3 linked regions of the Cohaesibacter gelatinilyticus genome follow. The protein of the gene in region 1 interacts with the protein of each later gene in a pairwise test. Links are inferred from orthologs where the notes say so. Each region holds a gene or a part of one and is shown on either strand. Other genes may lie near its edges. The genes, in order: CRO57_RS02980, dnaE and ctaD.

Region 1 (3,110 bases):
CGACCATGAACCCGACTTGGTTTGTTTGACACCTGATCAGCCACAGACCGTGAGCCCCGAACATCTGATCGTCAACCGAGATGTTTTGCGAGAGCCCGCTATCCGAACCGTGATGGATGCCCTGATCAAGATTTATAAACACATGTATTGAAAAGCTTATGGCTTTCGGTAGATGGCAAAGCGATGCGGAATGTCTTTGCGACGGCCGCCATCGCGCAAGAAATCCACTTCATGAACCTTGATGAGGCCTGCTTCTTCAAAACGCAAAAACTCGCTTGGCATTACCGGCCAAGGGGCCTGATCCCAATCTGATCCGTCAGGCCGAATACGGGCATAGACGAGTAATGTCCCACCAGATGCAACGGCGTCGGCAATTGCCTTGAAAGCTCCAATGCGTAAATCATCAGGCAGCGATTGAATGGTGTAGCATTCATGCACCAGCTCGAACTGACCCCATTCTTCAGGCAGATTGAACAGATCTGCACCGACATAAGTGACCGGGTTGTGTTCGGGCATGTTGGGAAAGCGGGTTTTGGCCCAAGCGATGGCCTTATCCGCTAAATCGAAGGCCGTCACCTTATAACCAGCCCGTGCAAGTGCTTGCGCATGCTCACCAAGACCTGTGGCAATATCCAGCGCCTTCGCACCATTTCGAGCAGGATTATCTTCCAACCAGTTCAATACCTCTGGCTTGGCATCTTCACCAGACCAAGGGACCTGATTGTCATCACCGTCCGCGCGAATATAAACCGCATCAAAAAAGGCTTTGCGCTCTTCCAGAGTTTCGCCGTCAATCAAATCATCAATCATGCTTTGTCCAGTGGTTCTGATACCCAAAGGTGGTGTGACGGCAGAGCCGCTTTTCATCCGTTGGCAAATCCTATATTGCTAAGCCGACATATAATTGGTGCGCCGATCTTTGCAAGAGCAACAATAGGTTGATCGGGCTCGCACAAATGAGATTTGGCATCGCCGGATCTGATAAATTGCAAGAGGGGACAATCAGCGTGAAAGCGACCAATTCCATCTATACCGGGATGCCAACCACCATTTTCGAGGTCATGTCCCAGTTGGCCAGAGAAAGCGGCTCCATCAATCTTGGTCAGGGTTTTCCAGACGTCGATGGCCCTCTTGATATTCGCCAGAAAGCGGCTGATGAACTGATTTCCGGCTATAATCAATATCCTCCGATGATGGGCTTGCCTGTATTGCGCCAGGCTGTAGCCGACGCCAATAAACGTTTCTACGATTTGGATATCGATCCTGCGAATGAAGTGGTGGTCACTTCCGGCGCGACAGAAGCAATCTCTGATTGTTTGACCGCCTTGATTGAAGAAGGTGATGAGGTCATTCTCATCGAGCCTCTTTATGATTGCTATCTACCTCTGGCCAAGCGAGCTGGGGCAACGGTTAAGAGCATCCGTATCGTGCCGCCCAAATGGCAGATTGATCGCGCAGAGCTGGAAGCAGTATTCTCGGACAGGACCAAGTTGATTGTTCTCAACGATCCTCATAACCCGGCGGGCAAAGTCTATTCAGATGAGGAAAAGGGCTGGATTGCCGAATTGCTGGAAAAATATGACGCCTATGCAGTCTGCGATGAAGTCTATGAGCATATCACCTTTGATGGACTGCCCCATAAACCGCTGATGGCCTTTGATGGCATGCGTGAGCGTTGCCTGCGTATTGGCTCTGCTGGTAAAACCTTCTCACTAACTGGCTGGAAAATTGGCTATATCACTGGCTCCAAAGAGCTTCTGGATCCGGTTGCAAAAGCCCATCAGTTCAGCACCTTCACGACAGCTCCCAATCTTCAAGAAGCAATTGCTCTCGGGTTGAACAAGGACAACAGCTATTACGAAGAGCTGTCCAGTGATCTGCAAAGCAAGCGCGATAGATTGGCTGCTGGCTTGCGGGATGTGGGGTTTGAAGTCATTGATAGCCAAGGCTCCTATTTTCTGACCACAGACGTTACCGATTTGTGCGCCAAGAAAGGCTTGCCATTGGATGATGCTGCTTTCTGCCAAACCATCACGGAGCAAGCCGGTGTGACTGCCGTTCCTGTTTCTGCATTCTACATTGAGGATGAGAACCACGCAGCCGCACCAAAGCAGTTTGTTCGCTTCTGCTTCTGTAAAAAGGAAAGCGTGCTGGATGAAGCGATCCAACGCTTGAAAAACTGGGCGGTGCAATAAACTCAGTTCGAGTTGAATTGAACGAATAAGGGTGAGGAAACCAAGCCTTTTCTATATTCAAGTGCACCTGTCAAAAAGCGCAAAACCAATCTTGCGGTCTTTACCTAATGCTAATGGCGGGCATGACCTTGCCATCAACTAGCGATATTATCCTGACGATATTCAAAAGACTTCATGTCGTGTCTCTGGTCATCTGTTTTGGGCACGTAAAACCAGCAGGGCTTGGTCCTTCAAGTCCGTTTCTCGGCCAGACAATAACAAGATAAAAACATGATGGAATGGCCCGGACAGTGATAGCTGCAGTGGTCAGCTAGGTGGCGAAGGATGCGCATTTTGGTCCTTGGAGGCTACGGCCTCATTGGTGCGGAAATTTGCCGGACTTTTCTAAAGGCCGGACATGAAGTGGCAGGGTTGGCAAGAACGCCAAATCTGGCTGCACGTCTGTTACCGCAAATCGATTGGCATCATGGCGATATGCGCCAAATGCTGAAAAAAGAAGATTGGGAACATCTGGTCTCAGATGTCGACATCGTGGTCAATGCTGCTGGTGCATTACAGGACGGCTTGATTGATGATCTGGAAGCCGTTCATCATCTGGCTATCAAGGCCTGTCTCATTGCCTGCGAAGAAAGTGGCGTGGCACGTTTTGTCCAGATTTCCGCCACTGGTGCCAGCCGAGAGGCGGCAACGCCTTTCATGCGCACAAAAGCGGCGGGCGATGATGCGGTCATGGCCGCCAGTATGGACTGGGTGATTCTGCGCCCTGGTCTTGTGCTTGCTCCGACGGCTTATGGTGGAACAGCCTTGTTGCGTCTTTTGGCTGCTGTTCCCTATATACAGCCGCTGATCATGGCGGACCGAAAAATGCAGACGGTTCATGTAAACGAAGTGACTGAGGCGACGTTGATGGCTTCC
Region 2 (4,206 bases), 810 kb from region 1 along the record:
TAATTTGTTTCTTGCGGAACGTATGGATCGCCAGATTACTCTGGTGGATGGTAAGGTTGTCGAGATCTGATAGGCCATATTGTCGAATTTTGAACCCCGTGATCAGTTTCTGACTGCGGGGTTTTGTTTTCTTTTTGTTCTTATTGTTCTGATTTGTCATGCTTTTCTCGGGGTACGATGTTTATTGAAAAAAACGCTTGAAATAAGAACAAAACATATACATAATAAGTTCAAATAAAGAACTTTGAGGTGTAGTAATGATTATTCGTGATGTGCTGGCGCTTGGTTCCCTGATCACCTTCATGTCCATGTTGAGCCTTTGGACTGAAGTCCTGGCTCGACTCTCAAGCTAAATTCCTTATTGCTGCCTTCCTTTGAAGCTTGCTGTAAAAAACGTCACAAGATTTATCGGAAAGCAGGGGGGAACAAGAATGCCGGTCTTGGTGTTTTAGCATCGGTCTTTTAGACTGCATGCTTGGCTAGGAAAGGACGTCTTGTTATGGCTGAACTAAACAGTGATTTGAAATTCATTCATCTTCATGTGCATTCAGCCTATTCCTTGCTGGAAGGTGCTCTCCCTGTCGGCAAATTGATCAAGCAGGCATTGAAAGCCGATATGCCTGCGGTGGCCATGACAGATACGCGTAATTTGTTTGGCGCATTGGAGTTTTCGCAAAAAGCTGTAGGTGAGGGCCTGCAACCTATTCTGGGATGCCAGATCGAGGTTGATTTTGGTGATCCAGCGCAAGCAGATGCATCCGGCTTCAAACTACCATCTCTTGTCTTCATTGGTATGAATGATGAAGGATGGTCTAATCTTGTCCGCCTCGTCAGTCGCTCATTTCTTGCCTCTCATGATGACGCAGATCCCCATGTTAGCATTGATGATGTTCGCGAATTTTCGAGCGGCATGATCTGTCTTACTGGTGGGGGCAATGGACCGATTGATGGCCCTCTCGTTCACCATCATGTGGAAGTTGCCGGTGCACGTCTTTCTCAACTGAAAGAGATGTTTGGTGATCGCCTCTATATAGAGGTGATGCGTCATGGTTTGCCGGATGAACATGTCGTTGAACCGCAACTACTCGATCTCGCCTATGAAATGCATCTGCCGCTGGTCGCTACCAATGACGTTTATTTTTCTGAACGAGAAGATTTCGAAGCCCATGATGCGTTGATTGCCATTGCCGAAGGCAAGGTGCTTGTTATGGATGATAGACGCCGTCTGACACCAGAGCATTATTTCAAAAGTCAGGAGGAGATGGCAGAGCTCTTTTCTGATTTGCCAGAGGCAATAGAAAATACAATCGAGATTGCAAGGCGATGTCACGCGAGAGCCCGAACCATCAATCCGATCTTACCACGTTTTGCTGGTGCAGATGCCGATCCTGCCGAAGCAGAAAAACATGAGGCGGCTGAATTGCGCCGTCAGGCGGAAGAGGGTTTGCGTCGCCGGATTGAAATACATGGTATCTCTCCAGATATGCAGGAGCAGGACTATTGGGATCGACTTAAGTTTGAACTTGATATCATTGAGAACATGAAATTCCCCGGTTACTTCCTGATCGTTGCGGATTTTATCAAATGGGCCAAGGATCAGGATATTCCAGTTGGCCCGGGCCGTGGTTCCGGTGCTGGCTCGCTTGTGGCTTATTCCCTTACCATTACTGATCTGGATCCCCTGCGATTTGCCTTGCTGTTCGAACGTTTCCTCAACCCGGAACGCGTCTCCATGCCCGATTTCGATATTGATTTCTGTCAGGATCGGCGTGAGGAAGTGATCCTCTATGTTCAGCGCAAATATGGCCGCGATAATGTAGGGCAGATCATTACATATGGTACGCTTCAGGCTCGCGCAGTGTTGCGAGATGTCGGTCGTGTCTTGCAGATGCCATTTGGTCAAGTCGACAAGCTCTGCAAAATGGTGCCGATGAAAGGTGCTGTATCAGTTTCCCTGCCTGAGGCGTTGGAGCAGGAACCCCGTCTAACGGATGCGCGCAAGGAAGAAGAGATTGTTGATCGCCTGATCAATATGTCGCTCAAGCTCGAAGGGCTTTATCGACATGCGTCCACTCATGCCGCTGGTATTGTTATTGGGGACCGCTCGCTCGATAAATTGGTACCGATGTATCGAGATCCACGCTCCGATATGCCGGTAACCCAATATAATATGAAATGGGTCGAGCAAGCGGGGCTGGTGAAGTTTGACTTCTTGGGCCTTAAGACCCTGACGGTGCTGGATACGGCTGTTCGGTTCGTGAAACAGCGCGATATTGATATCAACCTGGCTGAAATTCCGATTGACGATAAAGCTTCCTATGAGATTTTGGCCAAAGGTGAGACCGTTGGGGTTTTCCAGCTGGAATCCATGGGCATGCGCAAAGCACTTTTGGATATGAAACCTGACCAATTCGAAGACATCATTGCTATCGTGGCGCTTTATCGTCCAGGACCAATGGCCAATATTCCGACCTATTGTGCGCGAAAGCGTGGCGATGAAACCTTCGAGTATATGCATGAGTTGCTCGAATCCGTTCTCAAGGAAACCTATGGCATCATCATCTATCAGGAACAGGTGATGCAGATCGCCCAGATTCTCTCCGGCTACTCACTTGGTGAAGCGGATATGCTGCGCCGAGCCATGGGTAAGAAAATCCGTGAGGAGATGGAAAAGCAGCGGGTTCGTTTCTGTGATGGTGCGGAAGAGCGTGGCGTGAAACGAGAACAAGCGTCTGAGATTTATGATCTTGTTGCCAAATTTGCCGACTATGGTTTTAACAAATCACACGCTGCTGCCTATGCTTTGGTTGCCTATCAAACGGCTTATATGAAAGCCAATTACCCGGTTGAATTTCTGGCAGCGATCATGACGCTGGATATGAACAATACCGATAAGCTGTCGGAATTCCGCCGTGATGCCATTCGTTTGGGAATTGAGGTGCGTCCTCCTTCCATCAATGAATCGGGTGTTGAATTCGTTGTGAAGGAAGGTGCCATTGTCTACTCCATGGCTGCGATCAAAGGGGTGGGTCAGCCTGCAGCTGAGCATGTTATGGAGGTGCGCGGGGACAAGCCGTTCAAGGATCTGGCAGATTTTGCCAAACGTATCAGTCCGCGGGTTCTTAACAAACGTACCATTGAAAATCTGGCCGCTGCAGGTACCTTTGACTGTCTTAATCCAAACCGGGCGCAAGTTGTTGCGTCAATTGATGTGATCATGGGTGAGGCGGCGCGTGCCAGTCAGAATGCTTCATCCGGGCAAGGTGATATTTTCGGAACTGCCGATATAGAAGTCGCGCCCCTTATTCTTCCTGATATGCGTCCGTGGACCAATGAAGAGAAATTGCAGCGCGAATATGGTGCTGTGGGGTTTTATCTTTCCGCTCACCCATTGGACGACTATATCTCTGTTCTGGAGGAAAAGCGTATTCAGCTCTGGCAACCATTTGAGAATGCGGTCAAGCAAGGTGCCAGTGCTGGTCGATTGGCAGGCACCATTACGGGTCGACAGGAGCGCAAGACCAAAACCGGTAATCGTATGGGGATCATCAATATCTCGGATCCAACTGGTCAGTATGAAGCAGTGCTGTTTTCTGAAGCTTTGCACCGGTTTCGAGATATGCTGGAGCCGGGAAAGACTGTAATTCTGGAAGTGGGAGCAGATGAGCGCCCTGAAGGTGTATCTGTTCGTATCAACAATGTGCGTCCGCTTGATGGGGGGGGCTTGCAGAAGAATATGCGCGTTTTTGTGCGTGATGAGAAACCACTGACGTCCCTTCGCAAACAGCTGGATGAACGTGGTGATGGCGATGTCTCTGTCATCGTCATGATTGATGAGGGCGAATGTGAAGTTGAAATGCGTCTCAAAGGAACATTCTATGTGTCCAATGAGGTGGGCCGTGCACTGAAAGCCATCCCTGGTATTGTCGATGTTCAGGTGGGAAGCTTTTAGATTTCGACGTTTCCCAAATTCTGAAGAGCGTGCATTCTTGCTAAAACCAGTCGAGATTCCTGATTTCTTCGGTTAACAAGTGAATGAAATGGTCCAGTTCCGGCCTTGGCCCCTGACGTGACTGGATGGCGCAATAATAATTGATGCTGATTTGTGGCTCAAACCGTCGTTGTACAACACCGTGATGCCGCCATAGATGGGCCGCCAGTGGCTCGACCACTCCGATTGCCAGACCTTGAGCTACAAGGGAGTAG
Region 3 (3,064 bases), 530 kb from region 1 along the record:
CACAATACCATGATTGAAGTGGTCTGGACCGTTGTGCCAATTCTTATCCTTCTTGTTCTTGCCGTGCCAAGCTTTCGTTTGCTTTACAAGCAAATGGAAATTCCAAGCGCAGATGTGACTGTCAAGGTAACAGGATATCAGTGGTATTGGGGTTATGAATATCCTGATAATCCTGATGTCTCCTTCGATTCCATCATGTTGAGTGAGGAAGAAATCAAGGAAAAAGGCACCAATGAGCCCCGTCTTCTTGCCGTTGATAACGAAATGGTTGTGCCTGTAGGCAAGGTTGTTCGTTTGCAAATCACCTCTGCCGATGTGATTCACGCTTATGCACTCCCTGCTTTTGGTGTGAAGATGGATGCTGTACCAGGTCGCCTGAACGAGAGCTGGTTCACTGCAGATCGCGAAGGCATGTATTATGGTCAATGCTCCGAGCTTTGCGGCAAGGACCATGCCTTCATGCCGTTGGCGGTGCGTGTTGTCTCTCAGGAAAAATATGACGCCTGGCTTGCAGCCGCTGCTGAGGATGTCGAAGAAGCCAACAAGGCTCTGATTGCATCCACCACATCTGCTACCAAATCCAACCTTCAACTCGCAGCGCAATAGGCGCGCCAGCAAAGGGAGCTAATTTATGTCATCTTCTGCTGCCCATGATGCGCACCATATGCCAACTGGCTGGAAGCGCTGGGTTTATTCGACCAACCATAAAGACATCGGCACGATGTACCTGATCTTTGCGATTATCGCAGGGATTATCGGTGGTATACTGTCCGGTGGTATTCGTCTGGAATTGCACGAACCTGGAATGCAATTCTTCTCCAATCCGCACATGTTCAACGTGTTCACCACTGGCCATGGCCTTATCATGATCTTCTTCATGGTGATGCCTGCATTGATCGGTGGTTTTGGCAACTGGTTTGTTCCGATCATGATTGGTGCGCCGGATATGGCCTTCCCACGGATGAACAATATTTCATTCTGGTTGTTGCCACCAAGCTTCCTGCTGTTGATCATTTCACTGTTCGTGGAAGGTCCATCAGGCTCCAATGGCTTCGGTGGTGGCTGGACCGCCTATCCGCCGCTGTCTGGTTCTGGACCTGAAGGGCATCCTGGCCCAGCTATGGATTTTGCTATTCTGTCTCTGCACGTTTCTGGTGCAGCGTCCATTCTGGGTGCGATCAACTTCATCACCACCATCTTTAACATGCGTGCACCGGGCATGACCCTGCACAAGATGCCTCTGTTTGCCTGGTCCGTGCTGGTAACCGCATTCTTGCTGTTGCTGTCTTTGCCAGTTTTTGCTGGCGCCATCACCATGTTGCTGACAGATCGTAACTTTGGTACTTCATTCTTTGCGCCGGCAGGTGGCGGTGATCCGATCCTCTATCAGCACCTCTTCTGGTTCTTCGGCCATCCTGAGGTATACATCCTGATCTTGCCGGGTTTTGGTATCGTCTCCCACATCATTTCCACTTTCTCCCGCAAGCCGGTCTTTGGCTATCTGGGCATGGCTTATGCCATGGTGGCAATTGGTGTCGTTGGCTTCATCGTGTGGGCGCACCACATGTATACCGTAGGTCTGGACGTAGACACCCAAGCATACTTCCTGTTTGCGACGATGGTGATTGCTGTACCAACAGGCGTGAAGATCTTCTCCTGGATTGCCACCATGTGGGGCGGCTCGCTTTCCTTCCGCACGCCTATGCTCTGGGCCATCGGTTTCATTTTCCTGTTTACCGTGGGTGGTGTAACCGGGGTGCAGCTGGCCAATGCTGGTCTCGACCGTGCTTTGCATGACACCTATTATGTGGTTGCTCACTTCCACTATGTGCTGTCTCTGGGTGCTGTCTTTGCCATCTTTGCTGGCTGGTACTACTGGTTCCCGAAAATGTTCGGTGTGATGTATAGCGAGAAACTGGGCAACCTGCATTTCTGGGTGATGTTCATCGGCGTGAACCTGGTCTTCATGCCTCAGCACTTCCTGGGGCTTCAGGGTATGCCACGTCGCTATGTTGACTATCCTGATGCATTTGCTGGTTGGAATGCTGTCTCTTCCTGGGGGTACTACATCACTGCCTTTGGTGTGCTGATCTTCCTGTGGAGCGTCGCCGAGGCCTTCTTGAAGAAGCGCCAGGCAGAAGCCAATCCTTGGGGTGAGGGTGCAAATACGCTGGAATGGCAACTGTCTTCCCCTCCACCATTCCACCAGTGGGAAGAACTGCCACGCATCAAATAGGCGGCATAGAAACGAATTGAGAAGCGCCTGTCCAAGGCGCTTCTCTCAAAGCTTCAAAGTTAAAAGCATGGGCCTATTTTCAGGATATTTCGGCATATTTGCCAGATTCCATGACCGGGAAGAGATGATTTCAACCGGAATATCCCGAAAATGAGCTTCTCAGATTTCATCGAGATCTTCACAAGGCAAGGCACTGAAACTGAGTTCCTGAAAGGGGAGAGAGGACCAAATGAGCGTAGTGGAACAGACCAGTCAGGCGCGATCCTTGAGCGATGCCGAGTTCGGCAGTGCCGATGTAAGGGATTATATCGCTCTGCTGAAGCCAAGAGTAATGTCTTTGGTGGTCTTTACCGCTTTTGTGGGGCTTGTTGTTGCAATGACCATGCAACCAGGCACGATCCATCCGCTCGAGGGCATCATCGCCATTCTTTGTATTGCGATTGGTGGCGGTGCTTCCGGTGCTCTGAATATGTGGTATGACGCCGATATCGACCGTATTATGAAACGCACGGCCACTCGCCCCATACCGGCAGGCAAAATCACACCGGATCAGGCGCTTGCCTTTGGTTTGATTCTGTCGATCGCATCGGTTCTGGTGCTGGGGGTCCTGGTCAACTGGCTTGCTGCTGGCCTTCTCGCTTTCACCATCTTCTTTTATGCCGTGGTTTATACCATGTGGCTCAAGCGTTCCACACCACAGAATATTGTGATTGGTGGAGCTGCAGGTGCCTTTCCTCCAATGATTGGCTGGGCGGCGGTGACTGGAACTGTAACCATCGAGAGCATTGTGCTGTTTCTCATCATCTTCATGTGGACGCCACCTCATTT

What was found.
Region 2: the proteins of CRO57_RS02980 (region 1) and dnaE interact in binary tests that used the Escherichia coli proteins (3 or more experiments, as listed by UniProt). The link is inferred for Cohaesibacter gelatinilyticus from one-to-one orthologs.
Region 3: the proteins of CRO57_RS02980 (region 1) and ctaD interact in binary tests that used the Escherichia coli proteins (3 or more experiments, as listed by UniProt). The link is inferred for Cohaesibacter gelatinilyticus from one-to-one orthologs.

Annotation. Positions count from the first base shown.
Region 1 is NZ_OBEL01000001.1:673,603-676,712, forward strand. What follows is about bases 146-3,101. They hold CRO57_RS02980 (aminotransferase), read left to right. Parts: upstream 146-1,007; coding sequence 1,008-2,195; downstream 2,196-3,101. Other genes in these bases: CRO57_RS02970 (LysR family transcriptional regulator), read left to right, coding at 146-151; CRO57_RS02975 (class I SAM-dependent methyltransferase), read right to left, coding at 157-867; CRO57_RS02985 (SDR family oxidoreductase), read left to right, coding at 2,520-3,101. Also shown: more of CRO57_RS02970, read left to right, coding at 1-145; more of CRO57_RS02985, read left to right, coding at 3,102-3,110. UniProt on the Escherichia coli protein: Shows aminotransferase activity with methionine and histidine as substrates, and to a lesser extent also with phenylalanine.
Region 2 is NZ_OBEL01000001.1:1,482,038-1,486,243, reverse strand. Bases 101-4,152 are described here. They hold dnaE (DNA polymerase III subunit alpha), read left to right. Parts: upstream 101-499; coding sequence 500-3,952; downstream 3,953-4,152. Other genes in these bases: CRO57_RS06605 (LysR family transcriptional regulator), read right to left, coding at 3,993-4,152. In the rest of the region: CRO57_RS06615 (ABC transporter ATP-binding protein), read left to right, coding at 1-70; more of CRO57_RS06605, read right to left, coding at 4,153-4,206. UniProt on the Escherichia coli protein: DNA polymerase III is a complex, multichain enzyme responsible for most of the replicative synthesis in bacteria. This DNA polymerase also exhibits 3' to 5' exonuclease activity. The alpha chain is the DNA polymerase catalytic subunit.
Region 3 is NZ_OBEL01000001.1:146,476-149,539, forward strand. What follows is about bases 24-2,933. They hold ctaD (cytochrome c oxidase subunit I), read left to right. Parts: upstream 24-631; coding sequence 632-2,236; downstream 2,237-2,933. Other genes in these bases: coxB (cytochrome c oxidase subunit II), read left to right, coding at 24-606; CRO57_RS00630 (heme o synthase), read left to right, coding at 2,466-2,933. In the rest of the region: more of coxB, read left to right, coding at 1-23; more of CRO57_RS00630, read left to right, coding at 2,934-3,064. UniProt on the Escherichia coli protein: Cytochrome bo(3) ubiquinol oxidase is the terminal enzyme in the aerobic respiratory chain of E.coli that predominates when cells are grown at high aeration.